2 linked regions of the Psychrobacter arcticus 273-4 genome follow. The main gene of each other region encodes a partner of the protein of the gene in region 2 in a complex. Links are inferred from orthologs where the notes say so. Each region holds a gene or a part of one and is shown on either strand. Other genes may lie near its edges. The genes, in order: PSYC_RS08990 and sdhA.

The links.
Region 1: the proteins of sdhA (region 2) and PSYC_RS08990 are in contact, whole or in part, in a crystal structure (PDB 6C12), measured with the Escherichia coli proteins. The link is inferred for Psychrobacter arcticus 273-4 from one-to-one orthologs.

What each region holds. Positions count from the first base shown.
Region 1 is NC_007204.1:2,138,410-2,141,463, forward strand. The notes cover bases 38-2,753. They hold PSYC_RS08990 (succinate dehydrogenase assembly factor 2), read right to left. Parts: upstream 1,679-2,753; coding sequence 1,397-1,678; downstream 38-1,396. Other genes in these bases: PSYC_RS08980 (YidB family protein), read right to left, coding at 79-627; PSYC_RS08985 (hypothetical protein), read right to left, coding at 850-1,308; folP (dihydropteroate synthase), read right to left, coding at 1,837-2,733. In the rest of the region: PSYC_RS08975 (regulatory protein RecX), read left to right, coding at 1-10; ATP-dependent zinc metalloprotease FtsH, read right to left, coding at 2,888-3,054. UniProt on the Escherichia coli protein: An FAD assembly protein, which accelerates covalent attachment of the cofactor into other proteins.
Region 2 is NC_007204.1:114,342-117,644, reverse strand. The notes cover bases 29-2,993. They hold sdhA (succinate dehydrogenase flavoprotein subunit), read right to left. Parts: upstream 2,454-2,993; coding sequence 603-2,453; downstream 29-602. Other genes in these bases: sdhD (succinate dehydrogenase, hydrophobic membrane anchor protein), read right to left, coding at 2,632-2,993; PSYC_RS00520 (succinate dehydrogenase iron-sulfur subunit), read right to left, coding at 29-394. Outside these bases: more of PSYC_RS00520, read right to left, coding at 1-28; more of sdhD, read right to left, coding at 2,994-3,018; sdhC (succinate dehydrogenase, cytochrome b556 subunit), read right to left, coding at 3,036-3,303. UniProt on the Escherichia coli protein: Two distinct, membrane-bound, FAD-containing enzymes are responsible for the catalysis of fumarate and succinate interconversion; the fumarate reductase is used in anaerobic growth, and the succinate dehydrogenase is used in aerobic growth.

The sequences.
Region 1 (3,054 bases), 2.0 Mb from region 2 along the record:
GCGTTTTTAGAGAATTATAACTTATCAATGTCAACCTATACAGCTCACTATTATATTTTAGATATAAAAAAAACCTAACTATTTTAACGCCCCTAGACGGCTTGATAGCTGACTAATAATTTGATCAATCTCTTCATTGGCTTCTGGTTCGTTATCTAAATTACCGTTTGGCGTCAACTGATTCACCACTTCAGGTAACAATTCAGCCAACCCTTGGCGAACCTCTATCTCATTGGCGCCTGTATGGGCAGCGACTTGCTGAATTTCACTATCATTAAACAAACGATTAATATCATTCGGATCAAGATTATCATTGAGCTCATTATTACTTAACCAAGAGCGCGCTTGCTTTTCATAACCCATATCTGTAATTTTCGATAAAGCCCCACTTAATCCACCATTGCGCTTTATCCAGCTCAGTACCATAGGCATAAGTGCAGCGATAAGCATACCTTTACCACCGAAGCCGCCTCTCGTCGTTTGACCACCAAGTACACTAGCTAAAATATCACCAAGTCCGCCAGTACGACGTGGATTGATACCTTGATTGACTGGGTTACGCTGTGCATCCTCTGGATCCATTGCACTGCGTGCCACTTGACTCACTAAATTCCCTAGTAAACTCATTATCTTATCCTTTTTATTATAATAAAATTCGTCGATACAAACTTTGATATAGCAAAATAATGACTGCCATCTCACTTGTTAAATAGATCGACCTTTAAATATAAATTCCAATATAGCAAATCTATTTGTCTCTCTAGATAGGCATTTTGTTATGAGATGTAGTAGATAATTTAGAATAACAAGATAAAGCAGATAAGCATCTACAATGAAATCAAAGCTCAATTAAACGATTTTGCTAGCAATCATATTTGCCAAGATGGTTAACTCGCGCCATTGCTCAGGGCTGACCTGATCACGAAATATAGCCACAGAAAACCGGCGTTGATAAGGCTCTATGATATTAAAATCAAAACATATGACCCAACGAGATTGGCTGACTGTATTAAGCTTTGCTTGCCATAAGGCATCCCCGCGACTCGTACGTATCAATAGCTGCCAATCTTGATAAAGGCTCTTATCAAGTGGCGGCTGGCTTAGATGCAATAATATGGGTCGTGATAATGCTAAATAGCCAATGACTACAGCGCTGATGATGAGTATAAGGATATACTGCCATAATGCTAATGAAGCAAGCGCCGCCAATACAATCAGGATACTGGCTATAGCGATAGAAAACAGCAGATATAAATAGCTTATAGGTTTGATAGCAGTATCGATACGTAGCGAGGTTAATGCTGTCATAGTGAGCTACCAAGGCATGTGTCTGATTATTAAAGAAGATTCAATACTACTATAACAATCAAAAAATAAAGTTAAGCCATTTAAACAATTAACTCAAACTTTTACTATGACGCCACGTCTTAATCTTATTGACCAGCGCCCACATTGCATCATCTTCTGGACGGCTTTGATTGGTAAAATAATCTAATAAATCAGGGTCTTCATGAGTCAGCATTTGCGCGAAGCTTTCTTGTTCGGCAGCTTCAGCCGTCAAATAAAGCTCTTTAATGTAGGGTTCAAAATAAAAATCCAATTCTTTAAGACCACGGCGTGCTTGATAAATAATGCGGCGCTGCTCATTAGTAGGCTCTGGCTGATTATTAATTGTCATAAAGTTATTCTCATCCGTTTAAAAGGTATCTTAGATTAACACATGAAGTGCAACGCTAAATAAATATCAAAGTGTCGCATTTGTATTGTTAGGAATTATTATCATCGATAAATCTATTTTTGATCATAAGCACTTAATCACAGCCATAACTACAGCGATTAGCGTTTATCATATGCAGATAGCTGGCTCCATAATGCCACGGCTTGCTGCATCATAGCGACATTATGGGTACGAATGATACTTGCCCCCTGCTGCAATGCAAAAAGAGCAGCAGCAGTACCCACGGTATCACGCTCAAGCGGTTGGGTGGTAGCAAGCGCTTGTAGACCTGTTTTGGTCAGCACTTCTGCCAAAAACCGCTTGCGTGAAATACCAAACATCATTGGTAGTCCGAGTGTTTGTAAGCTTTTAAGCTCACTCAATAATGCACAGTGATGCTCATAATTTTTAGCAAAACCAAAACCGGGGTCAATAATGATATTCTCCCGCTTGACGCCGACGCTTATCACTTCATTAATACGTACTTTTAGCTCTGTCATGACTTCACTAATCACATCATCATACTGTGCTAAATTGTTCATCGTCGTTGGCTCACCGCGCATATGCATTAGCATAACAGGAATATTAAGCTGAGCTGCCATCAGCGCAGCGCCCTCACGCTTGAGTGCCCGTACATCATTCCAAATATCCGTTCCTGCTTCAAAAGCTGCCTGTATGACCTCAGGGCTACTGGTATCAATGGATAGCCATATGTCATTACCTAACTGCTGTCTAATCGCTGTCACGACTGGCACGACACGCTGTATCTCATCAGAAGTCGCCACCACTTCAGCGTTTGGACGGGTAGACTCGCCGCCAATATCGATGATGGTGGCACCTGCTGCCATCATCTCCTTACAATGCGATATTGCCTTATCAACTGCATTAAACTGCCCACCATCTGAGAACGAATCTGGAGTAACATTTAAAATACCCATGATATGAGGCTGGGATAAATCTAAAACCTTATCACGACTGGTTATGGTATAAGCAGGTAAAGGTTGGAATAATGACATAACTTATCCATAATAATTTAAATTTATAAAAGTTATTTTAGCACTAATATATAGTGCTTATAATACCAGTAAATCTAATGCCATTCTGAATTGGTAGCAACAAAAAAGCCCTTTATTAAAAGGGCTTTTTTTATTCAAAACTTGATAGCAACTATTACATCGCTGGTAATGGCGGAGGGGTTACTCCGGTTGTTTTTACATCATCCTTTGATAAGTTTACTTCGTGATGCTGATAAACTCTTGGTGGACGAGGCTGTTCACCGGCTAAGATAGCTTGCAATTGATCACGGTCAATAGTTTCCCATTTCATCAAAGCGTCAA
Region 2 (3,303 bases):
AACGCTCCGTCGCAGGCGCTGGCTGATCATTGATTAAGAATGGGTGTACTTTTTCGTACTGCTCATAGAATTGGTTCATATCAACGACCAAATCACGAACTACTGGCAAACCTGGTAACGGACGGACCGTTACTTTTTCTGGCAAAGTGTTCATGTTGATCAGACATGCTAGACCATTTTTACCGTTAATATTCATGCCATCAGAGCCACAGATGCCTTCACGGCATGAGCGACGGAAGGTGAGGGTTTCATCTTCCTTTTTTAGGCGTAATAATACGTCAAGCAACATACGATCTGAGTCTAATAACTCAACCGTATAAGTTTGCATACGCGGCGCTGCGTCCAGATCAGGATCGTAGCGATAGATTTCGATGGTGCGAGTACCTCGGCTCATAATGCTAAACTCCACACGTAGGTGATGGCGGGCATACAAAGATTGCAACATAATCGCGCTGACTATTGATATGTACTGATAATTAGCATCAAGTACTGATTAATAGGGCGCTGGCATGAGCTTGTAGCTGGCGGTCACCTTTTTAATAAATGAATAAAGGATAAAACGTTTATGCTGTCTGTATACATCAGATGCAAGCCGTCTAGAATTAGTAGACGCGAACCTTTGGTTCGATATAATCAACCGTCAATGGCACTTTACGAACAGGCTTATGGATGATTTTATTGCCTTCAGAATACCATAAGGTATGCTTCATCCAATCGTTATCGTTACGGCCGTTTGGTGCGTATGCATCATCTTCTGGACGGTCATAGTCAGAGACACTGTGCGCGCCGCGACTTTCGTGACGCTGGGCAGCAGATATCATCGTGGCTTTTGCGACCTCATAAAGGTTTGCCACTTCAAAGGCTTCGATACGAGCCGTGTTAAAGACTTGTGATTTGTCTGCCAAATGAATCTGATCAATCTTATCGCCTAGCGCTAGAATTTTTGCAACGCCTTCGTCCATCATTGCTTGCGTACGGAAAACACTAGCATGCGTTTGCATGGTCGCACGAATCTCATCGGCAACGTCTTGCGCATTGTAGCCTGACGTTGACTGTTGCAGCTTATCTAAACGACTGACCGTATAATCAAGGACACGAGGATCAAGTGGCTTGTAGTTATGGTCCGCATGATGGAACTCATCAACGATATGCTTGCCTGCCGCACGACCAAATACCAATAGGTCTAGTAGTGAGTTGGTACCTAAACGGTTGGCACCGTGGACACTAACGCACGCACATTCACCAATCGCATAAAGACCTTTAATCACATTACCTTTAGCATATAAACCGTCTTCATCAGTACCTGCCTCTAGATCCGGTACAATCACTTGACCATGAATCGTGGTTGGAATACCGCCCATCATGTAGTGAATGGTTGGGATAACGGGAATCGGCTCTTTAGTAATATCGACGTTAGCAAAGTTTTTACCAATCTCGAATACTGAAGGCAGACGCTTCATGATGGTTTCAACACCTAGATGCGTCATGTCCATCACGATATGGTCAGCATTTGGCCCACAACCACGACCTTCTTTGATTTCTTGGTCCATAGAACGAGAAACCAAATCGCGTGGTGCCAAGTCTTTAACCGTTGGCGCATAACGCTCCATGAAGGCTTCGCCATCTTTATTACGTAAGATTGCGCCTTCACCGCGGCAACCTTCGGTCAATAGTACGCCGGCACCATGAACGCCCGTTGGATGGAACTGCCAAAACTCCATATCTTGCAATGGAATACCAGCACGTACCGCCATGCCAATACCGTCGCCAGTATTGATATAAGCGTTGGTAGATGCCGCAAAGATACGACCAGCACCGCCCGTTGCCAATACCGTGATTGGTGATTGGAACACAGCAACCGTACCTGTTTCTTGTTCAATCGCGATAACGCCATTGATATTACCAGCGTCATCTTTGATCAAATCAAGTGCAATCCACTCGATAAAGAACTCAGTACCTTGCTGTAGATTTTTTTGATATAAGGTATGCAATAGTGCATGACCGGTACGGTCAGCAGCAGCACACGCACGTTGTACCGCTTTCTCGCCATAGTTTGAGGTATGACCACCAAAGGGACGCTGATAGATCGTGCCGTCCTCATTGCGGTCAAACGGCATGCCCATGTGCTCAAGCTCATAAACAACTTTTGGCGCTTCACGGCACATGTATTCAATCGCGTCTTGGTCACCCAACCAGTCTGACCCTTTAACGGTGTCATAAAAGTGGAAATGCCAGTTATCGTTGCTCATGTTACCGAGACTTGCACCAATACCGCCTTGGGCTGCAACAGTGTGCGAGCGAGTTGGGAATACTTTGGTCAATACTGCAACCTTCATGCCGGCTTCAGCTAAATGCAATGATGCACGCATACCTGAACCGCCACCACCAACGATGACCGCGTCATAGTTTAGGGTTTTGATATTGCTAATGGTATTGTCTTGTCTAGTTGCCATTACGGTTTTCCTAATGCCTGTTAATACTTACGAAGTAAATACAAGGACTGCTTAACCAGTCATGCACTCCGAGCTGAATCATCGACTCAAAGCACGGATATGGATGATGAAATTGTACAAAACTGGGTATTTAAGCCGCCTTCAACCACTTACTAAAATGTGCATATCTATCTGAGAATTAAACAGCAACGACACCGAAGCCATTACCCCAAAAAATCATGATGCCCCAGAATAAAAATACTAAAACGGCAATAATCATTAAGGTCTGTAATACCAGACGTAGACCCGCTGCGCTCGCGCCCAGTTTGCCTGTAGTGATATAGTCAGTAAATACGGTCCACATGCCAATCCATGCGTGACCGGCAAGGGCTAGAACTGCCACTAAGCTAAACAGACGCATTGGTAGGCTAGTCATAAAGTTTGACCATTCAGTATAAGTGACATCGCCATGGGTCAAAAAGAAGCCCAGTAGCACCACACTGTAAACTGCCAAGACCACCGCACTGATACGCTGGACAATCCAATCACGTGAACCTGAGCCGGTTAGACTGGTTGCGCTTTTGATTCCTGAATCGTTTTTCATTAGAACATCACCCATACAAATGACGCGACAATTAAAATCGCTGCAATTACAAAGCTGATCATAGAGGCGGCACGGCCAGATTTCAGCTCTTCATTCATGCCCATATCAGCAAATAAATGCTTCATACCCATCACAAAGTGATAAGCGATGGCGGCGACGAAAATCCATGCCAAAAAGCGCACAAGGACATTATCAAATACGGTTTCAAAACTCTCAGGCGATGCCAAAGAATTCTGCAATAACCACAGCATGACTGGAATAAGTAAG